One region of the Paenibacillus sp. NPDC056933 genome, then DNA from elsewhere that is predicted to be linked to it. Evidence: predicted binding sites of a transcription regulator. Region 1 holds the regulator's gene; each other region holds the start of a gene.
What was found. The regulator LexA, encoded in region 1, represses DNA repair genes until DNA is damaged. The targets are predictions, from matches to a motif close to CGAACATATGTTCG.
Positions count from the first base shown of each region.

Region 2: a site for LexA is predicted at 1,248-1,261, ahead of ACFTRD_RS18370 (YhjD family protein). Genes of this name have one in related genera too.
Region 3: a site for LexA is predicted at 3,628-3,641, ahead of ACFTRD_RS25750 (Y-family DNA polymerase). Genes of this name have one in related genera too.

Region 1 covers NZ_JBHUQN010000002.1:292,652-300,629, forward strand. The annotation lists gene ACFTRD_RS16270 (carbohydrate ABC transporter permease) at 1-368, opposite strand, end outside; gene ACFTRD_RS16275 (ABC transporter permease) at 381-1,310, opposite strand; gene ACFTRD_RS16280 (HAD family hydrolase) at 1,898-2,704, opposite strand; gene ACFTRD_RS16285 (hypothetical protein) at 2,733-3,245, opposite strand; gene ACFTRD_RS16290 (DUF896 domain-containing protein) at 3,372-3,581, opposite strand; gene ACFTRD_RS16295 (LysM peptidoglycan-binding domain-containing protein) at 3,677-4,054, opposite strand; gene lexA (transcriptional repressor LexA) at 4,359-4,985, shown strand; gene ACFTRD_RS16305 (aldehyde dehydrogenase) at 5,089-6,390, opposite strand; gene ACFTRD_RS16310 (bZIP transcription factor) at 7,520-7,978, shown strand, end outside.
Region 2 covers NZ_JBHUQN010000002.1:750,318-758,295, forward strand. The annotation lists gene ACFTRD_RS18365 (S-layer homology domain-containing protein) at 1-843, opposite strand, end outside; gene ACFTRD_RS18370 (YhjD family protein) at 1,302-1,688, shown strand; gene cysK (cysteine synthase A) at 1,959-2,915, shown strand; gene ACFTRD_RS18380 (ATP-dependent DNA helicase) at 3,400-5,364, opposite strand; gene ACFTRD_RS18385 (catalase) at 5,564-7,156, shown strand; gene ACFTRD_RS18390 (right-handed parallel beta-helix repeat-containing protein) at 7,726-7,978, shown strand, end outside.
Region 3 covers NZ_JBHUQN010000004.1:357,602-365,579, forward strand. The annotation lists gene recA (recombinase RecA) at 265-1,365, shown strand; gene ACFTRD_RS25735 (sigma-70 family RNA polymerase sigma factor) at 1,553-2,470, shown strand; gene ACFTRD_RS25740 (CarD family transcriptional regulator) at 2,535-3,038, shown strand; gene ACFTRD_RS25745 (hypothetical protein) at 3,146-3,385, shown strand; gene ACFTRD_RS25750 (Y-family DNA polymerase) at 3,662-4,927, shown strand; gene ACFTRD_RS25755 (YolD-like family protein) at 4,920-5,258, shown strand; gene ACFTRD_RS25760 (hypothetical protein) at 5,348-5,809, shown strand; gene ACFTRD_RS25765 (SDR family oxidoreductase) at 7,106-7,858, opposite strand.

The sequences.
Region 1 (7,978 bases):
AAGCCGCCACTGAAAAACATGGTGAACACCGCGAACATAGTCAGAAACTTGCGCCCCATTAATCTTTTTTTGGATAAGGCATAAGCGAAAATGGTCGTCATGAACATAGAAATCAGAGTACCTACAACAGTATATATAATTGTATTTTTATAATTGGTCCAGAACATGCTGTCACGAGAGATCGTCTTGTAGGTTTCTACATTAAAGCCTCTGGGAATAATACTTACCTTGCCTGAATTGATGTAAGCCTCGCTACTGAAGGATTGGGCCACGACATTTAGAAATGGATAGAGTGTGATGAACACCACAAGCAGCAAAAAGATAGCATTGAACACTTTAAATACTTTGTATGATTTTGATTCCAGCATATTGCTCCTCCTTTACCACAAGCTTCGTTGTGTCAATCTGCGTGAAATTGCATTAACCGAGAATACCAGGATCAGTCCAATAATGGATTCAAACAAACCAATGGCGGTTGCATAGCTGAAGTTGCTGGATTGCAAACCTACCCGGTACAAATAAGTGGAAATCACGTCAGATGTCTCGTAGATCAGCGGATTGTAAAGGAGCAAGATTTTCTCAAATCCAACCGCAAGAAAATTACCCATGTTCAGGATCAGCAACGTAACAATGGTAGGCAAAATGCCCGGTATGGTTACATGGATTGTTTGCTTCCAACGATTCGCACCATCGATTCGTGCGGCTTCATACAAAGAATCATCAATTGTTGTCAACGCAGCCAAGTATAGAATTGCCCCCCAACCCATACCCTGCCAGACCTCAGAGGTGATATAAATTGTTCTGAACCATTCAGCGCGCTGCATGAAAGGAATACTATCTCCGGTAAAAAATGAAACCAATCCATTAATCGATCCATTCACTGCTGTTAATTGCAGAACCATTCCGGCAACGATGACGATAGACAAGAAGTGCGGAAGATAAGATGCGGTCTGCACAAACTTTTTGAATCGTTTACTTTTCACTTCATTCAACAGCAATGCAAAAATGATCGGAACGGGGAAGGTGAAAAGTAACGCGAGTCCACCAAGCATAAGCGTATTTCCAAATACCTTCCAAAAGGTAGGGTCCTGAATGAACATCTGAAAATACCTGAATCCAACCCACGTCTCTCCGAAAATACTGCCTCCGGGTACGAACCGTCTAAAGGCGATAATGTTACCGAGCATCGGACCGTATTTAAAAATAATAAGATAGATAATTGGAAGAATTAACAGTGAGTACAACTGCCAATCTTTGCGAAGTAAAGCTGCAGCCGTTCTTAACCTGCTTTCTTTGCGTACAGAGGTCATCGTTAGCGTGGTTTTAGCGGTTTCCGACTCCATATATTATTTCACTCTCCGTTCCTTGGCTTGATAAAATAAAAGCGTTTTCGATTTCAATTCCTTCTTTTGATCTTTATCTTTTGTAGAAGACAACCTTGATGAACTTCACCCCCACTACGGAATAAACTAAAACAAATAATGTAAGCGATATCAATTATGGCGATCACAAGAGATTTAGGTCAGTTAAGATGCTTAACGTCATTTTGTACTAGCGCTACCTGCTATATATCCAAAACGAAATAGTTCCCTTTAATTATGTAAAGCGCTTACAATTAATATCAAAATTATAGCGAATAACTTTCGCTTCCACTTCATTCGAGTAAGTCAACAGATATTCGCTAAATCTGACCGCATACTAGTCATACTAGTATGTTAGTTATATTCTAAATCAGCCGTTCTATAATTTCAATAACTTTTACTAAAAAAATTTTGATTACGTTAATACGGTATAGTTCTGGAATGTCCACAACACAAAAAACATTGTCGGGTTCCAAGGTTGGTATACACCTCTCAAGAAACTCAACAATGTTCGAGCAATACACATAAAATATGATTTATGATGCACTAATTGAGAATTCAGCAATGATGCGTTCCAATTCGGATAAATGCTTGATTTCATGGTCAGGCACATACGATTCGGTATTCACTTTATTCTCACGGTTAATCCAAACAGACTTAATGCCAGCTGACAACGCTCCACGAATGTCCGTTGTCAGCTTATCGCCAACCATCACACTTTCCTGAGGCTTCACTCCAAGCCTGCTCAAAGCATGCTCGAAGATCGAAGGGTCAGGTTTTCCTTTACCAAAATCACCCGAGATAATAATTTCATCAAAAAAGGGAGCTAATTCAGGAACACCATCAAGCTTCTCCTGTTGTAACGCAGGACACCCATTAGTTAAAAGCAAAAGCTTGAACTTTCCTTGTAGATGACTTAACGTCTCCATCGTTTCTTCATAGACATGGGGTCTCGATCTCCGCTCTGCCCCGAATTGCGAGGCGAGTCGTTCTGCCAAATCTTCACGATCAATACCGAGCTTTAACAATCCACGACGCCATGATTCTTTACGATATGCAGGTGCAAGTTGTTCCAATTGGCGAAATTCCGGCTGATCTCCACCCGTAAAGTTAGCCCAAAGACCTTCAAACGGGTTGATTCCAATCATTTTGGTAAACGAAAAGGTTTCATAGGATTCATACAGATTACGTGCCTCATTACGAACTGCTTCTTCAAGTTCTTCAGGTTTAACCCCTGTCTCTTGTGCTGCGATCAGGCAGGTCTCATGAAATGCCTCACGAACACTGCGCTCATCCCACAGCAAAGTATCATCCAGGTCGAACAAAATCGCTTTTAACGCCATTTCGGTCATCTTCCCCTTTATGCAATAATTACTTTTTCTCGTATGTTTCCACAGTGATCTGATGTGCTTTGGCGAATTTCAGAAGACGTTCAGTGATTGCATCGGTATCATAACGATTGAGTAGTTTGGTAAATACCCATCTCTTGCCTCGTGCATTATGCTCAATAACAACCGTGCCTGGCTCAATTCTGAATTTCACAATATCATCGACTCCAATTGAACGCTCACGGTTTCCTTTAGTCGTCAAGATTCGGTTACTTCCTATCTTGACATAAGGTCGACGAAGCATGAAGATGACTGCCAAAAATACATACAGCAGCATGGTCACCCAGTCCCAAGTGGTCATCGGAGCTTTGACAAGAAACGTACTCATAAAGAGATACAGGAATGCGAGTCCGATCAGAAAAATAGGAAACAGAAGACTACGTCCTTTGAATACGTCCTCACCTGGTGTACCTGAAATCGGTTGACCGTTCTTTTTACGTTGCTGGTTCAGCTGCTTTGAATTTTTCCGAACCGTTCTCTCGAACGAACGCGACATGAGAATCCCCCTTAGATGTTCTTTGTATCGGCTTACATCATTGCAAACCAATAGTTCCCCCTATAATTTGCATTCTCTAAATAACAGGAAGAAACCTAAATATCAAAATGATATCATTAGGTTTCCTTAGTGTTTGAGTTTGCCTTGGTGGCCTTGATCATTCTCATCATCTACAATTTCAATCGAATCCAGTTGCTGTCTGAAATTGCTGCGAATATTATTCAAATAGATTTCTCTAAGCTTGGCACGTTCAGCGAGCTCTTCCTCTGTCAACCCAGTGGATTTTTGCTTACGGGCCAATTCATTAATACGTGCTACCAGACTATCTATATCCAAGCTTGTCCCCTCCAAAAATACAAAGTCATATTAACTTTGACATGATAAAGGCTGCTTGTCAAGTTGATACGCATTTATGCGTATAGATATGCAGTTTACTCAGTGAATTGAGGCAGTATTAGCACTTGCCCTACCTGTATTGAAGTCGACTGAAGTTGATTCACTTTTTTAATTGCTTCTATATATATACGTGTATCCATACTTTCCGGTTTGTGATCCAATGATATACTCCAAAGCGTATCACCTTGCGAAACAACCGTCTTCCCGCCAGGTAACAGGTTGTTCTCATTGCCTGCAAATACAGTGAGTACTGTGCTGCATCCAATAAATATGATTAAAGATACGATTACTAATTTCAACATCCATGTTGGTGTTTTGCCTTTTGTAAATACCTTCTTGAAGTTCCCTATGTTTGTTTTAACCAATTCTGTATTAACCGGTTCGTAAATGCTTTGATAAGTAGAATATCTCATAATTATTAACCTCCAAACGTTTGTTCCTATCTGTTGAAACCAATATAACACGAACATTTGTTTTGTTCAATAACTTTTTAGAACAATTGTTCGCTTTTTTTTATTTGTAGATAACCTCTTATCTCTTTCTTCTATAATATGAAATCTTTCATTTGCAGTATTTGAATGGATAAACAGAAAAAATTCATGTTAATTTGCAAAAAAACATTGATTTTATGCCTTATTATTTAGAACTTATGTTTGTACGAACGGAGGTTCTATGTTATAATTTTCCCAAACGTTACTAAAATGGGGTTGATACGGTATGTCGAAGATATCCAGCAGGCAACAGGCTATTCTGGAATTTATACGTAATGAAGTCCGGTTGAAGGGGTATCCTCCTTCCGTACGCGAAATTGGTGAAGCCGTTGGATTGGCTTCCAGCTCTACAGTACATGGACATCTGGATCGTTTGGAGAAGAAAGGTCTCATAAGACGGGACCCGACCAAGCCAAGAGCCATTGAACTTCTAAGCCAGGAAGAGTCAGAGCATTCACATCAGTTTGCTCACAGTGTCGCTCGCATTCCTATTGTTGGTAAGGTTACTGCTGGGGTTCCAATTACAGCAACAGAGAACATCGAAGATTACTTTCCCCTTCCTACGCACTATGTAGGCGAGCAAAAAGTATTTATGCTTTCGGTTGTGGGAGACAGTATGGTTGAAGCAGGCATTGTTAACGGAGACTATGTTATCGTACGTCAGCAGCAAACTGCGGATAACGGCGATATCGTTGTAGCCATGACTGAAGACGATGAAGCTACGGTGAAGACGTTCTACAAGGAGAAAGATCATATTCGTCTTCAACCAGAGAATGCGACCTTTGAACCTTTGCGTTTGAAACACGTCAGTATTCTGGGTAAAGTCATTGGCCTTTTCCGTGATATACATTAATATGATTGAAGTTGGTCCGTTGGTTCGTATCATAATGAAATACACAAAGAGGTTGCCCTGTTCATCAGGACAACCTCTTTGTGTACGTAGTGCTTATTATGATTTATTTGCTGCGTTTGAGCACGCTCTTATGATGTGAGAACACATCGAAACTCTGCTGACCGTGGTAAGAACCCATTCCACTTTCTCCTACTCCGCCAAACGGGAGATAATGTGATGTCATATGAGACAACGTATCATTAATACAACCGCCACCGAAAGATACTTGGTTCAAAACCTGATTTTGGAGAACCTCATCCTGAGTGAAGAGATATAATGCCAGTGGTTTTGGACGACGAATAATCTCCTCTAGCATCGGGTTAAGATCACTATATTTAAACACAGGAAGAATTGGACCAAAGATCTCTTCTTGCATAACAGGTGACTTCCAATCCACTTCACCCAGTACTGTTGGTTCAATGAACAGTTGATCACGTTTAGAACGCCCACCGATCAATGTTTTGCCATCTTGGAGTAACGCGGATAAACGATCAAAGTTGCGATCATTGACAATATGCGGAAAATCAGTGTTCTGCAACACATCAGCACCAAATTTGTCCTCAATCTCTGCGCTGATTAATTCCAGCAATTTGTCATGTACATGCTCGTGCACAAGCAAGTAGTCCGGAGCGACGCAGGTTTGTCCGGCATTCAGGAATTTACCGCGCACAATGCGCTGAGCTGCCAGATTCAGATCCGCATCTTTATTAACAATGACCGGACTCTTCCCACCTAATTCCAACGTAACCGGGGTCAAATGCTCAGCTGCTGCCTTCATAACAATGCGACCCACACCTGTACTGCCTGTAAAGAAAATATAATCAAACTTTTCCTTTAACAGTGCTGTACTGGTCCCCACTTCCCCTTCCATAACAGCGACGTACTCCTCAGGAAATATCTCGTGAACCAGATCATAAGTCAGGCGCGATACAGCTGGCGTTAATTCAGAGGGCTTGATAATGGCACAGTTACCTGCAGCAATAGCTCCAATTAGCGGACCAAAGGCCAGTTGGAATGGATAATTCCACGGTGCGATTATCAGAGCAACACCATAAGGTTCAGGATAAATTGTACTTGCGCCATCAGGTATAGCAGAATTCGTCGGCACTGGTCTTGGCGCAGCCCATTCCTCTATATGATCCAAAGCAAAGTCTAACTCGCCCAACACAATACGAATCTCGGATCCATAAGCTTCCGTTTCGGATTTATTCAGATCCACACGAAGTGCATCGAGAATACGTTGCTGATATTTCTCAATTCCCTGTCTTAATTGCTGGAGAGCACAAATACGGTACTCAATCGATTTGGTTTGACCTGTATTAAACAATGTGCGCTGCTGCGCAACGATTTTCTTTTCTAACTCCATATTTACATCTCCAATTAATTGCCTAAAATTTAATTACTAAAAACATAAATGTATCATATCGCATCTATATGAAACTATCAACATAAGGTGATGACACAAATTCTGTGAATATACATTAACAATTATCCGCTGCTTCTTTCTCAGAACTGACAAGATGTAACCAAGAAATCCTACACGGATATGTACTTTGAATGGGAACCTCTTAATCATAGTTCAATGAATGAAATCCTTAACCATCACTAATCATTTGGTGTGGGCATTTTGGTTTTTCGTTAAGTATATAGTTACACGCCCACAAAAAGAAAAATCCCTCAGCGCTAGAGCGCCAAGGGATTCAGCTATTAGTACAACGTGATATATTGATCGCGTTCCCATTGATGGACTTGCATACGGTTTATGTTCCATACTTTTCAAAACTAATCATAATCATTCAGACTTTTGCGGGCATTTTGTGGGCGCCCTTTTTTCTTATTATAATGAAGAAACTCGTTTCAAATACTCATTTTGATTACATTACTACTTTGACATCATCTGAAATAAAGGTACTAAGCGTCATCTATATGACTCTGTTCAATCCGAATTCTCCCAATTAAAAAGCCATACAAATTCATTAGTTAACAGAGACCTATTTCGGCGCCAACCAAGCCTCTCTATACTCTAGCATAATCATCCTTGAGCTTTCATACAATACGTTTCCTTCAAGTCTACTACGTATGACAAGCGCCTCCCCTAATATTCAGTCCAATAGTCAATGTTCCCCGGAGGTGGAGTGTAGTCAACCTTGGGTCCTTCCAAAATGACTTTGTTGGACGTATCCGACTTGTTATCCCAATGTTATGTATTCCGCGTCTATAAGAGCTTCGAGAACAGCCAAGACGTCTGGTTTATATTTGCCGTCAACTCGTGGACTGTGGGAAACTTGCGCCAACACCTTTGTAGTTGTATAAGATCCATAGGACCTTACATTGATAATCCGTTAGCAAGTTAATCACCTAGTGTTCACTTACGCACGAATATACGTTCCCTTATATACAGTGAAATCAGAGATATTAAGAATTACATATAGAAACATTTTCCTAGGTCTGATAGACTATATAATAAGAACATATATAGGAGGATTATTAGTAATATGAGAATAGTATCAGGTATTTTGCTTGTTACCGCATTTTTAACACTTGCCGCTTGCTCACCTCAATCTAAAGCCGATTCAAAAAGTGATGGGGGCGTTGCGAATAAAGTAGAATCTACTTTATCACAAACAGAATCCAAAGAAGAGCCAGCAGTTGAAACATCTGCAGATTCTGTTGATCAAGAACAAGAAAGTACTGCAACTTCAATTAAAAAAGGAGAAACAGTAACGATAGACGGGTTTGCGGAAATTTCAGTATCTAAACAAAAGTTTTCTAAAAAGATTGAACCTTCAAAACCAGGCAATTTCTATACATACTACGAATCAAAAGAAGATGATTCTACATATTTTGCACTCACAATCAAAGCCAAAAATTTATATACTACCGGCATTGATGCAGATGAAATAGCAAACGTCACCTTAATATTTGATAATCAGTATGACTACCCTACTTTCAGT
Region 2 (7,978 bases), 460 kb from region 1:
TACCGTTGCTTTATAGCTGTTGGAACCGTCCTGAAATGCAACATAAAGTACACCATTCGGACCAAACGCCAGGGACAGATATGATGCTGTGCCTGCTGTAAATGCCGCTGCTCCTACATTTTTCCACTGATTGCCTGCAAACTTCATTACAGTCAATTTATTATTCGTTGAATCTTTAAAAGCAAAATAGGGAATTCCATTAGCATCAATAATCAGTTTGGACATCTCCAGTGCAATACCTGTCGTAAAACCGGCAGAGCCAACCGTCTCCCACTGATTTCCACTCCATCTTTTAACCGTCACTTTAGAATCTGCAGCATGATCCCGGTAACCAATGTAGAGCGTATCATCAGGACTAAATGCAAGCGTAACGTACACCGCAGCTCCAGCCGTAAAACCAGCACTGCCCACAACCTCCCATTGATTTCCGTTAAATTTCATAACTGTAGCTTTGCTGTCATTGTCCATATCCTGGTAAGCGACGTATGGAACGTTCTGAGAGTCAAATGCGAGTGACGTAGTCCAAACCTCACCAGCAGAAAAGCCGAGTGGTCCGACAGATTGCCATCCGCCAGAGATGTATTTCATAACCGTTGCTTTATTGTCGTTGCCTAAATCCCTAAAAACAGTATAAGGTGTACCTTCCCGATCAAAAACTAACGTAATATTTTCTACCTGTCCTGTTGTGAAGCCGGCTCCACCTACATCTGTCCATGTCCCACTTGCGGCATAGGCACGATCCACGCCCAACGTCTGAAATCCGGGAACACCTCCGAAAATGAGCAGACACACCAATAGCATCGCAATCACTTTTCTAACCTTCAGTACCTTCCTATTCATCATCCTCATCCTCATCCTCATCCTCTCCCTTGCTATATAACATCCGCTTGTTACTCCCCAACCCGCACTCTATCTACATCCACATCCTACGAAATCTACTAAAAAAGCTAGTTACTTTGCTAGTAGACAAATTAGCTACTTATACTCTTCTGGTATGTATCTCTGATTTTTTTATCTCCTTTCTGTGCAATAACAACATATATAGACACTATAACGATTCATTCTGAACCGATTCTGAACATCAGGCTAAACTGGACTGTTTCTCCTAAAACATGCTCCTAATGTATCTGTAACCGGCAAAAGGTAAGCATTTCGGGCATTCAAACCTGGAATTATACATAGGACTGTAAAAAATTTCAGGTTGAAACCTGTATGAGTCAAGCTTATGCTGACTATAATACAGAACAGGAACATTTGTTCTTAATTCGATCGATTTATATTCAAGCTAAGGAAGTGAAAGTATGTCATCCTCCCCTTCCGCCCCATCCCCTGCGGATGAGGATCATCGTTTGATTAAAAGCATGGTTGTACGCACCCTCCTGCTGGATGTGCTTGAACGGGATATTCGAACACTGGATACGTTGCAGCTCAAAATGCCAGAGGTCTACATCCTGTCTCTAACCCGTATTCAGAATCATGTACTTAAGGAAATGCTGGAACTTCGCAAACAGATGAGAACCCGTGGCGTCAAGGTTCTGGAGGAGAAACGGCAAGTTGATGGGATCGAAACCCAGTATCTGTGCAGAGGATATTTGCAGCGGTTCTATATGCTGTGGACGTTCGCGCGGAATGAAGTCAAAAAGGAGCTCAGTCGGCATCTGGATATGGATTTGGCCCAGCCATTGTAGCTGATTTATCTACTTGATGTACCCGTCATCGTTTGAATTCATATTTCGTAGTCCTTTTACTCCTCAGACTCCCCGCCCCTGCCTAATGGAAACAGGTTGACCCGGGAAGGCTGCGTTCATTAAGATGGAATAGACTTGTCTGGACATTTCGTTCAGACCTGCAATGAAAATCAATGCCCATAACCAAACAAGCCTGCCAGACATTAATGGCGGACAGACTTGTCCAGCGGGATAGCTTTCAACGTCTTATCAATCAAGGAGTTGTACTTCATGGATTTGGATTTGAATTCGACTAAACAAACAGCCAGACATACAGGCGTTGCCGCAGATGTCACCGAACTGATCGGCCAGACACCTGCTGTACGGCTGAACCGGCTCACAGGCAGCGAATCTGCTGACGTATATGTTAAACTGGAATATTTCAACCCAAGCGGCAGCGTCAAGGACCGTGCCGCCTACAACCTGATTGTTCAGGCTGAACGCGCTGGACTCCTGCTCCCCGGAGCCACTATTATCGAACCAACCAGCGGCAATACGGGCATCGGTCTTGCGATGAACGCCGCTGCCAAAGGATATAAGGCCATTCTGATCATGCCGGACAACATGTCCAAGGAGCGCATCAACATTCTGAAAGCCTATGGCGCAGATGTGGTGCTCACCCCTGCTGCGGAACGGATGCCGGGTGCGATCCGCAAAGCCAAAGAACTGCAGGGCGACATTCCGGGAAGTTTCATTCCCCAGCAATTTGAGAATCAGGCGAACCCGGACATCCACCGGATCACCACAGCTCCCGAAATAATGCAGCAGATGGAAGGCAAGCTGGATGCCTTCATTGCTACGGCGGGAACTGGCGGTACCATTACCGGAACAGGAGAAGAACTGCGCAAGCAGCTGCCGGACATTCGCATCTATGCGGTAGAACCGAAAGGTTCACCTGTGCTGTCCGGTGGCGAGCCCGGACCTCATAAGCTCGTCGGTACAAGTCCGGGGTTCATCCCGGACATTCTGAATACCGACGTGTGGGATGCCATTATCCAGGTGTCCGATGAGGACGCACTGGATACGATGCGGCAGCTTGCTGCCCGGGAAGGGCTGCTGCTCGGCCCTTCCTCTGGTGCTTCGGTGTGGGCCTCCCTGCGCATCGCGCGGGAACTGGGGCCGGGACACCGGGTGCTCTGCATTGCGCCGGATACCGGGGAACGGTATTTGAGCATGGATATTTTTTAACACAGCATAAATCTATACACATCAAAAAGGGGCTTCCATGTCCCATAAGTCATGAGCATGACAGAGGCCCTCCCTTATTAGCGCTCATTGGTCATTGGTTCTAATGAACCTGACACACGTTATTCGCTCCTATTTGCGCAGGTCTGAAGCCTAACGAATCACAGCGACGTTATTTCTCCAAATTCGGTCGATTTCAAGGTTGAAAAGCTATTTTCGGACGGGATAACGTTACTGAGATTCGTTAGAATTTACATCACTTAATTATCACTCTAATAAGGTGCGGTGGGTTCGTTAGAATTTTGCAGCGATTGGGAGCGAGGGGAAATTCCTCGAAAAAGGGAAGAGTAGTCCATTGGAAGAACCATCAAAATAAAAAAATAAGCTCTTGCTCACATACGGATGGTGAATCCGCAGAGAACAAGAACTTATTTTGGTAAGAAACCTTATCATCAAAAACAAAGCAAGAATATTTAACGTAAGTTAATTAGTGTGTCAGGGTTGTCCATTCCACACCTTCAGGAAGCAGGGCCGCAATGCGGTCTTTGGCTTCCTTTTTGGTATACAGCGATTCATCGAGAATGACCGCAGAACCGGAATCCGTGCTTGTCCGAATCAGACGTCCGAGACCTTGCTTCACACGCAAGAGCATATACGGAAGATCGATCTCCTCGTATGGTGCTGCCGACGCACTGCGTTTTGCATTGAAAACAGGGTCCTGTGGTGGATACGGAAGCGACCAGATCATGACATTGGATAATGACGGGCCTGGAACGTCTAGTCCTTCCCACAGATTAACGGAACACAGCACACTTTCCTCATCCTGCTGGAATGCCGCAATCAGATCACTGATCTCCCGGTCGCCCTCATACATAAAGCGCAAACCTTCTGCTTCAGGCACATGAACGATGTCCTGCTTGAACGCGCGTAGTTCTTCCATCGTACGGAACAGAATCAGCGCACGTCCTCCGCTCTCCTGAAGTAACGACACCGCATCACGCATGCGATTTTCGTTCTCCGGGTGACCCGGTACAGCTTCATCTGTAATTTTCATCTTCATTTTGTCCGCATAATCATACGGTGAAGCCACCGAGAACGATACAAAATCATCAATGCCCAGGCTGTCCGCCACATAACGGAATGAACTATCCACAGATAATGTTGCGGAGGAGAACACGATTGGAATGCCTGTGTTGAACACACGCTCGTTCAGCATTTCCTTCACCGTACGCGGCATGATCGATAAAGTCGTCTCGTCCTCGCTCTCTTCCGCCCAACAGATGTAACCATCCTCCTTACGGAACAAAGCAAGTGCAGACTGAATCATGTCCAGATGTTCTTCCACGACACGCATCTGATACCCATCCAGCGAGAACAATCCGCTCTCAAATACCAATTCTTCGCCAATGGCATCCAATACGTTGGTCAGACGTTCAATCTCACGCAGCAGCGGAGCTTCTACTCGAACTTCTTTCCGTTCCGATCCCGGAATCGCCACCGTGTACGTATCCAGCAACGCAAACAGTCGCTCACTGCTCTCAATCGCTTCATCCACACGCTCCGCGAGGGATTCACGAATCTCACCTTCAAGCAGACGAGTCACGAGTTCCTCGAAGATGCGGTGTTTCAGCTTGTAGCTCAATGCGTTCAGGGCTGCTTCTTCCAGCAAATGTCCTTCATCAAATACAACCGAGCTGTGATCAGGCAGCAGTGGCAGTTGTCCCTCGCGTTTGCGCGCATCATAGGTCCACACATGCTCCATGTAATAATCATGGGAACAGATGATGATGTCCTTGGAACGGCGGTAATGGTCACGCGAAAGCGTCAGGCCGCAACGTTGTCTTTTGGGACATACAAAACAATCCTGGAACGGGTCCCAGTTGATTTTGTTCCACTGACGATCATTCAGATGCGGATACTGTTTGCGGTCACCATACGGATGGAAAGCCTGAAGCGTACCCGGCGTGTTCACAAAATCCGGCAGGCTCTCATGCACTTCTTCAATAACAGGCGCATCCTCATCCGCGAATCGCACCGCACTTAATTTGTTCAGACAGACGTATTGGTCCGGTGATTTTCCGAGACGTGCGTCCACTTCCAGATCCAGATGTGCAGCCAGCTTCGCAATATCTCCGCCTGGCTTCACAAGCTGTTCAATCAAGGACTCATCGGCACAGGCGATCACTGCCGGTTTGCCCGTATAACGTGCATAACAGACCGCGTAGAGCAAGTAGACTAACGTCTTACCTGTTCCTACTCCGGCCTCAGCCATAATGGTCTTTTTATCTCCATAGGCCCGTTCGAGCTGGTACGCCATAAAAATCTGTTCATCCCGTACCTCGAAGCCGGACTCAGGCAAAATATCGTAAAAAACATCGGCAACCCATTCTCCCAGACGGGATACAAAAGGTTCAGCCGGATCATATGCAAAAGGATAACGTTGTGTAGACAATCCTAGGTCAGCCTCCATTCTTAGACGCGGTCCTCTTTCATTTCCGTTCAAAAAAGGCCGCAGGGCAAAAGTTAATTATCGCACGCGGTGAGGCGGGTGACAAGCTTTTTTTGCTAGGTTATTTGTAAGGTTTAATGTATAGAACCAATTTGCAGGGAAAATATATACAAGAATCCACTTTAAGGAAAGGCGGTGCTCCATGGATAATCAGTCTTCACAACCTGAGTATTCCTCAGACACAGCGGCAGACACATTAACAGACCGACAGGGTCACCCCATCACAGACAATCAGAACGTACGAACTGTAGGCAGCCGTGGACCGACCACGCTGGAGAACTATCATTTTCTTGAAAAGATCACTCACTTCGACCGTGAACGTATTCCAGAACGGGTGGTTCATGCCCGCGGCGCTGGTGCTCATGGCGTATTTGAAGCGTATGGAACGGCTGGGGATGAGCCGGTATCGAAGTATACACGTGCACGTCTGTTTCAGGAAAAAGGAAAAGAAACCCCCGTATTCGTTCGATTCTCAACGGTTATTCATGGTGGTCATTCTCCCGAGACGCTGCGTGACCCGCGCGGCTTTGCGGTCAAATTCTATACCGAAGATGGCAACTGGGATCTCGTTGGTAACAACCTGAAAATCTTTTTCATTCGCGACCCGCTCAAATTCCCGGACATGGTACATGCCTTCAAGCCAGACCCGTTGACCAATGCACAGGATATGGAGCGGTTTTTCGATTTTGTCTCGCTAAGTCCTGAAGCTACCCATATGGTGACGTTCCTTTTCTCTCCTTGGGGTATTCCGGCCAATTATCGCCAGATGCAAGGATCAGGTGTCAATACATACAAATGGGTCAATCAGGAAGGCACAGGCGTACTCATCAAATACCACTGGGAACCGCTCAATCAAGGCATTCGTAACCTGCTACAAAAAGACGCAAACGAGATTCAAGGGCAGAATTTTAACCATGCCACGCTGGATCTGTATCATGCCATTGAACAAGGCGACTATCCCGAATGGGAGCTGTGCGTTCAGGTGATGGAGGATGGCGATCATCCGGAGTTGGACTTTGACCCACTGGACCCTACCAAGCTGTGGCCACAGGATCAGTTTCCGTTTCTGCCTGTAGGCAAAATGACGTTGAATCGCAATCCCGAGGATTATTTCACTGAAGTCGAGCAAGCGGCATTTGGCACAGGTGTATTGGTGGATGGGCTCGATTTCTCAGATGACAAGCTGCTGCAAGGACGCACCTTCTCCTATTCGGATACCCAACGTCACCGGGTCGGTGCGAACTATCTGCAGTTGCCTGTGAATGCGCCAAAGAACCGTGTTGCGACCAATCAAAGCGGCGGACAGATGCAGTATCAGGTGGATCGTGCACCGGGGCAGAACCCGCATGTGAACTACGAACCCTCCTCCCTTGGTGGGTTAAAAGAAGCTACACCGCTCGGTCCGGAACATGAACCTCTGATTGAAGGGCGACTCGTTCGTGAGAAGATTGAGCGTACCAATGACTTTGGACAAGCGGGTGACACGTACCGGGCATTCGAGGATTGGGAGCGGGATGAGCTGATCAGCAACATGGTCAGCGCGTTGGCCCAATGCAAACCGGATATCCGGGAGCGTATGATCTCTCATTTTACCCAAGCGGATGCGGATTACGGGCGGCGTGTCTCCGAAGGACTGGCTTCTGTACCAACCGATGATAGTGCGACAGTTCAACCGAAACATGAACCAAGCGTGGAGCAAGCGGAGAAACGCAGTCGTGAGACGGATGGTTATTAAGGTAGCTGGACAGCGTTTAGACTGATAGGTCGGATACTGTTAATGCATGTGTGTAAATATTTGGAGTAAGTATTTTTAGTAAACAAATTACGTTCTGGATTAAACATCGTCCTGATCGTCAAGTTGCCAGTTGCAGCTGCGATCAGGGCTTTTTCATAATTAACTTGGGTGTAATCTTCACTTCGGATGTATGCTGCTATTTATTTTAAATTATATGAAGTTCATAGGAGTGGATTAGAAGTAAGACGGGTGCTTCGAGGATGGAAAAGCGTGTTTCTTTACGTTCATTTCAGATGATTCTTCGTTAAATGAGAGCTATCACCCAATAGAAAGATTACCTAAATCCATTGATATTACAGGCCCGGGAAGCTTCCAGGCCCGACCTGCCTGCATGTAACTCCACCTGATCAGATGATTATTGATGATAACGCTTACAACATTTACCATAAACCTGTGTCCTAGAGATTGTATCCAACCAGCCGGCCTGACTTATCTCATAGATCACGGTCGGGTACACGGCTACCACATGCTCTTCATTCTATTCCCAATTAACTAAGGAGGTTTGCGTAATGAAATTATTCCCATCCACATCCACTTATGCTTCTGTACGATCCGAACGTTCACTGAAATCGAAAATGGCCCAGATCTGTCTGAGCGCCGCGTTCCCTCTATTATTGATTGGTGGTGGGTCGGTTGGTGCTGCGGAACTGATTGAGAGCAGCTTGCAAAATCCCTCTGAATCGGTGGCGACTTCGAATATCGCACTTGCTGCCGGTGATCTGTATGTATCTCCTAATGGCTCTGCCAGCAATCCAGGAACCA
Region 3 (7,978 bases), on a different contig from region 1:
CCATAATTCACACAATAGACATAATTAATGGGCCCTAATCTCTTGACACGCATGTGATATAATTAATTTATGAATGGATTACTAATGCTTGCCGGTATTTCTTCAGGTAAGAATGTCACGATGTACAAAAAATCATCAACAAAAAAACCAAGTATACAGATAAGTTTTGTGAAATATTTGACTTTATATCTTTACACTAAAAAAGGAAAAAATGCTTTAACTAACTTATTCAACTTTTGAAGATAACTTAAGGAGGGTTCAACTATGAACACTGAATTACCATCGACATCAAAGATTGAAAAACAAAAAATGTTAGAAAAGGCATTGGCGGAGATTGAGCGAACTTTCGGTAAAGGATCTATCATGCGCTTAGGTGAACATTCAACTAATAGAGTAATAGAAACAATTTCAACAGGTTCTATTGGTCTTGATCTGGCATTGGGAATAGGTGGTGTACCAAAAGGTAGGGTGATTGAAATATATGGCCCAGAGTCGTCAGGTAAAACTACTCTTGCTCTCCATGTCGTTGCAGAGATTCAAAAAGTAGGTGGAACGGGAGCATATATAGACGCAGAACATGCATTGGATCCAACCTATGCAAGAGCATTAGGTGTTGATGTTGATTCAATGCTTATTTCCCAGCCTGACACCGGAGAGCAGGCTCTAGAGATCACAGAAGCATTAGTAAGATCTGGCTCTGTTGATGTGATTGTTGTAGATTCTGTGGCAGCTCTCGTTCCTCGTGCAGAAATTGAAGGGGAAATGGGAGATGTCCATATGGGACTCCAAGCGCGTTTAATGAGTCAAGCATTAAGAAAGCTGACAGGTACAATCTCAAAAACACAAAGTATTATCATTTTTATAAATCAACTTAGAGAAAAAATTGGTGTCATGTTTGGTAGTCCGGAAGTAACTTCAGGAGGGCGAGCATTAAAATTTTTTTCCTCTATACGCCTTGATATTCGTCGAATAGAATCCATAAAAAATGGATCTGAAATTGTAGGAAATCATGTACGTGTCAAAGTTGTGAAAAACAAGTTAGCTCCACCATTTCGGATGACTGAGTTTGACATCATGTATGGTGAGGGTATCTCAAAGATGGGAGAACTTATCGATATAGGAATTGAACGTGGATTGATTCAGAAATCTGGTTCTTGGTTTTTTCAAGGAGAATTGAGACTTGGACAAGGAAGAGATTCAGCAAAGAAATATTTTATGGATCATCCTGATGAAGCAAAAACATTAGAAGATGAAATTCGAAAATGGGAGCACGCTTCTGTAGATGATAATGAGAAAAATTCAGTACAGGACAAACATCTATTATTGGATGCTAGGGATGATGGGGCCAAATTGAATAATGATTAAGTTCTGTGTGGGACACAAGATGCTATTCGTTAAAACTTCTTGTAACTTCTTTATTTCGTGATTGAAGTTCAACTAAAACATCGATTAGTTCTTAAAACATGCGCTATAATAATTGAATTTTTTTTTGATTTTGATGTATCTAAATGGACATCCGCAATGAGTAACATTATGAGAGTAAAGGGACCATATGAATAAAGAATATTTTAATGAATCAATTGCAATGTATGAAAATAATAAAGACACCCATGTCCGACAATTACGGAAAGAAAGTTCGATGAAGGATTCTCTACAATTTTATTTAGACAACATAGGAAAAGTACCGCTTCTTTCTAAAGAGGATGAAACAATTTTGGCAAGCCAAGTCAAACAAGGCAATGAAAAAGCTAAGCTGAAATTCATAGAGGCGAATTTGCGTTTAGTTGTCAATATTGCAAGCAAGTATAAATGGAATGACTTGCCTCTTCTTGATCTCATTCAAGAGGGGAACCTAGGTCTAATAAGAGCAGTAGAAAAATTCGATTTTCAGAAGGGTTTCAAATTCAGTACCTATGCGACTTGGTGGATCCGCCGAGCAATAGAACAGGCTATCGTAGAAAAAGGACGGATTATTAGATTTCCAACTCACATTTTTGAATTATTGAGAAGATGGCAAAAAATTTACCAAGTCTTTTTTTCAGAATTTGGTCGTGATCCTACTCTTGAAGAGATGGTACACAAAATGAACATGCCAATGAACAAGATAATTGAAATAAAAAAACTGGCTGAAAAACTAGTTTTGTCTCTAGACTTAGAGGTTGGGGTAGACAAAGATACAAAACTCGGAGATTTGCTTGAATGTACTAACGAAAAAAGTACCGTTAAACTTGTAGAACAAAAATTTCTAGAGGAAAGGATAAACAATGTTCTTCATACTTTGAGCGAGAGGGAAGAAGGTATAATTCGTTTTCGCTACGGATTTGATGACGGAGAAGTGCATAGTTTTCAAGAAATAGGTGAGGTGTATGGTGTTTCGCGTCAACGTATTTACCAAATTGAAATTAAAGCATTAAAAAAAATAAGCGAATATTTTCGTGAAGAACGACTTCAGGACTTTCTTGAGGTCTGAGAGTTTGGTATTTAAAGAATTTAATTTATTTTAGCAAATTCTAGGGATCTTATGGGGGTAAAACATGAATGGAGTCAAGACAGGAGAAATGGTTTTTTATCCATTTCATGGGGTAGGGCTCTTAAAAGAAAAAGTAACGCGTCCATGTGAAGATAAACAAAAGGATTACCTCAAAGTCTATTTTCATGAACTAAAAATGGAGATTTTCATACCTGTGGACTCGGCTGAACAGAAGGGAATAAGGGCACTGACAAGTCGAGAAACTTTAGAGAAATCAAAAAAACATTTCTTTAAAAAATACAATAAATTACCTCTTCTAGCCTCTGAAAGAAAGAAATCGTTGGACCGAAAGCTAAAATCAGGAGAAGTCCTTAACATAATTGAGGTGATTCGAGATTTAGTCTGTGCATCTCAATATGATCTTAGATTAGGTTTCCAGGACAAACAGTTACTTGAAGTAGCAAGTAACTTATTGAAAGACGAATTGATGCATGTTCTCAATTTATCGAGTGAAGAAGTTTCTGAAATTCTGAAGCGTACTATTAAGTCAAGATCAAAGAACAAATAACTATTATTGTTATGATCAAAATTGATTTGCTTAACGTGTGCTGAATTTAGGTATCACTAAGTTGGAGTACACTAAGAAAATTTAAAGACAAGGTGGTAAAGAAGCAGATGAAACGTGTACTTTATGCGTGTATTGAACAAACCATACATTTTCGTTTAAAAGAGGATGCCGAGAGTGAAGTTGTACTACGGACTGTTCGAGCAGAATTAGAAGATTTCAAATCAACTTTACAACGGAAGAAAAAAAAATACAAAATTATTGAGGAAATCCATCAAATCGATGGGTCTATTATTGTGAAATTAAAAAGACAGCACAATAACTATGATTGCGGTAGTTACCTGGACTAGTTAGTGCAGTATCGAGAGTGATTGTTAGTTTACTTGTGTTTTACTATCAATTTAAAGAACGGAGTCTCTCAATAAAATTATGTTATTCCTTTAGTCAGGGACTCTAAAAAAACTTTAAATATTTTATAACAGGACTATAAATATACAGTACAAAGAGCAATAAACATTGTACTGAAAATGTGTCTTTAGATTAATAACCTCCTTTTCCGCGTGTCAGATAGTATTTTTCGTGGTATCATACAGGAACAAATGTTCTTGTTGGAAGGAGTGGAGAAAATGTTACCACCAAGACAAAAGTGGCCCAATCATAGTGTTCTGGCCATTGACGCAAAAAGTTTCTACGCTTCAGTTGAGCTATCTGACCGGTCCTTGGATCCATTGAAGACCAAACTTGCTGTAGTCAGCGATTTGTCGAAACGCGGTAGTGTAGTGCTCGCAGCATCACCCGAATTAAAACTCCAACACAATATCAAAACGGGTAGCAGGCTTTTCCAGATTCCTAACCGTGAAGATATCATATTGGCTCAATCCCGTATGGGAAGATATGTAGATGTATCTATGGGTATCATGGATATTTTATATAAATATGCACCATCAGAAGCTATACATGCTTATTCTATTGATGAGTGGATAATTACAATAGATGGTACTGAACATATGCATGGCTCGCATAAACAGGTCGCCATGAAGATTAAGCATGATATATACAAAGTGTTTGGAATTCCTGTAAGTATAGGTTGGGGGCAAAATAAAGTTGTCGCTAAGATAACGATGGACTTAATTGGTAAAAAGAGTGGTTATGCTGAATGTAGTTATGATCAAATTGAAACACTTCTGTGGCCACATTCAGTGAGGGACGTTTGGGGTATTGGAGGTCGATATGCGAGAAGACTCAATGCAATGGGAATCTATACACTGGGTCAATTAGCCCAAAAACCGCTACATGTGCTGCGACAAGAGTTTGGTCCAGCCATGGGAGAACAATTCTATTATCATGCAAACGGATTAGATTTTAGTCCTGTTTTTGTTGATCCAATAATGGAGGCTCGTAAGGGATTTTCCAATGGGATTACCTTCATGACTGATTACTCGTGGGAAGACACAAAAGTAGTTATTCACGAATTATCTGATTTACTTGCTGCTCGGCTTCGCTCTTATCATATGGCAGCTTTTACAGTGAATTTGTCAATGCGTTATACGAATGATTATAATGGTCGGCGCTTTTCTCAATCGATCACTTTATCATCCGCGACCAATTTATCCATTCATTTATTCGAAGCCTGTATGACTATGAATTCTAAGAATGAGATACCGGCACCAATTCGACAAATTTCCATGTCAGTAACGAATGTCATTCATGAATCAGAAATCCAGTTGGATTTATTTAGTTGGGAAGAGGATGAGAAACAACGGGCTCTTGAATCAGCTTTAGACAAAATAGTAGCCAAATTCGGAACCACAGGAATCTTCCGAGCAACATCACTTACCAAGGCTGGTACCCTTCAAGATCGTGCTAAGAAAATAGGTGGACATTATGAGTAGAGAGTATCCTTTGCCGTATGACCGGGGAAATAAAAAATGGACTTCTCTTTTACTTTCAGAACATCGTGAACGTCTGTTGCAATGGAAAGCGAGTCATGGAAAGCAGGAAAGACCTGTTCTTACCCCAGAACGCAGTAACGAGCTTGCATTTCTAATTCAAGAAGCATTTTACGAACAAAGTTATATCACAATAACTTATTTTAGTGGTGATGAATTTCAACAGTTACATGGCAAAATTAAAAATTGCAGGTTAGATATAAAATCAATTGAAGTAAGTAGTAAAGACGGTCCTGCCAGTATCCTTTTTAGTGACATCATTGATATCCTATAAAGAGATAAAAAAACATTAATTTTGTGCCACGTGCCATTTTGATTATATTTTACGGTTCGCAATTCAAATCATCTGAAAGCAGGGTATATATGATTCTTACAAGGAAAGAGGCCACAGTAATCGAAAAAATCCGCAATCGTAGCACTCGAAAGGAAATTGCTCGCAAACTAGGGATTAGCACGTTCGAGGTAGAGGATATAGTCAATGATCTGGTTCAGCGTTTAGCTATTCAGCGATCGGACAATGTAAAGGAACAGTGTGAAGTTCTCTTGGACACGTATGAAATTGAGGATAACACTGAGAAAATATCTAAACAAAAAAAGACAATTGAAGTATTAATACCTGAAGGATATGAAGACCACATTAGAAAGCAATATGGGATACTTCCTCGCAGGGAAATTGCAAGACAACTTAATTTGAGTAAAGTAACACTGAATCTTATGATCATGCAGCTTGGGTTAAGGGAGAAGGGGATGCCAGAGCTTCATAATCAGCGCTTTTTTGAGCAGAATGAAGACCACATTCAAAGTGTCAACATTAAAGAAGTGTAAAAGACTAAATCGAATTTTGGACTCTCTGAAATCTAGGTGTAGTCATACTCCCCCCAACTCCAATTAAACAGAAATGAGATCATTCATACCAAGAAATTGTTGTGTATCAAATGTCTCTTGAAATAAACAACAGACCAAGGAATAATCCTTGGTCTGTTTCAACTTTGAGAGAAAAGCAATAGTTTAAAGTTCTTCTCCGTTACTTTATGTCCTTATTCTAATTTAGTAAAATCAAGTTTACACAGAAACGCTGTCCGATGTGTATATAATATATACGTAGGTCTTTGCTTAGTCTTTCAATAGTGTGTCAACGAAGTTATCATCTCGTTGATGCAAGTTAGAGGGAAAGTGACTCAATACATATTCGGAGGAGTTTTATGGGAGTCGTAAATAAAACAATTTTAGCGATTAACCCGGTTGAAGGTCAAGAAGCACTAGGTATGTTGATTACGTATGCGAGAGTAACCCCTAATCCTATGATTCGATCAGAAATACTTGCATAACAAAAAGAACTTCTCAGTCTGGGTAAGGATTACTTGAAAAGGATCCCAGAGGTGCAACCAGGAACTTCAGCAATAGAAAAAGAGATTCTTGAGTTGAAGGAAGAGCAGGAGCTTTAGAGCCTGCAATCGGATGGTATGAAAAAGGTGGTGAAGAGTTAGCTTGAGCAGCTTACGTCAATAGATTATAAGGGGAATGTTTGGGCCAAAGAATAAGAATAGAGCAACGTTGAACTATAAAGGAGCATTGATATGTTGATAGTTTACAAGTAGAGACTTTATTTGAATATAAAACAGCCTTAGGGGAATTGACTCTGCTTTAGTAAGCTACCGACGATTTTTTAATCGTCTATTGGACGAACGGATACACACGCTAACCGAGACAAAGGTGAAATCCTTAAGTACTACGATCAAGCGAATACATTGAAAATATGCTTGCAATTCCAGTACTTAACCAGCTAGACTCCCAAGCATTATGGAACGTTGCCAAACACGCAAATTCGTTTTAGCTGACATTCTAATATATCTCTCTGTCCCAATAATCCTGAGTTACATGGCTGAAATATAGGCCAAAGTCGAAATCTTATACATTATTCTCACCGTCAACATGACGTCCCATATTATGAGTTACATCTTCCAACTGTTACAGCAACGGATGATTGAGAATTTCAATATTTTCGATTCTGAATTAAAACAAGAGAGCATCATCACTTTTTCGTGTTAATACGGCGAGCGCTCTCGCGTTGCATTTGGAAAGCACTCGCCGTATTAACACGTTGTTCCATTGACTATCGTATTACCAAGGTAACTCTGTGTCCATATGGAAGAACTTACCTGTCGGTCCATCCGAAGGCAACGTGGCAAGCATTACACTTGTCTTACCGCCATCTTCAAGATCCATATCAGCGTATTTTCCGCCCAGTGGAGTCTTCACCCAACCAGGGTAAGCAGAATTCACTTTGATTGGTGTATCCTTCAGCTCATGTGCTAGATGGGTCGTAAAGGTATTCATTGCCGCCTTCGAGGCATCGTAAGCAAGAAGTTTGACATCATAAATTTGAGCCTCGGGATTGGAATGGAGTGTATTCGATCCAAGCGCACTGGATACATTAACAATTCTTCCGGCTGGCGCTTTGCGAATTAACGGCAGCAGTAGTTGAGTTAATTCAACCATACTGAAGAAATTGGCATCGAAGGTTTCACGCATAACGCTCGGCGTAACGGTACTTGTTTCATTAATCGGTGAAAGATCTTCAATCTCTATCTGTATCCCAGCATTATTAATCAACATATCAAGCTTACCGTACTGCTGTTCAAAAAAATTGTAAGCAACTTGAAGGTCTTCGGCTAGATTGACATCCAATTTGATATTCTCCGCTTGGATTCCCTCCGAACGAAGTGTATCCACAGCAACCTTCCCTTTCTCCAAATCGCGTGACCCAATAACGACCGTGGCGCCAAGCTTACCTAATTGACGTGCTGTTTCCAATCCAATACCACGATTTCCTCCAGTTACAAAAGCAACTTTACCATCCATGTTTATAGTCATTTTTAAATTCCCCTTTGAGATTTATTTTATACAGTTCTTTGACTTAGCCTTGATGATTATAAGATTAGCATCGCACCAAAAATGAATGCCGCTTTTGATTAAATTCAAGAACGATCATTC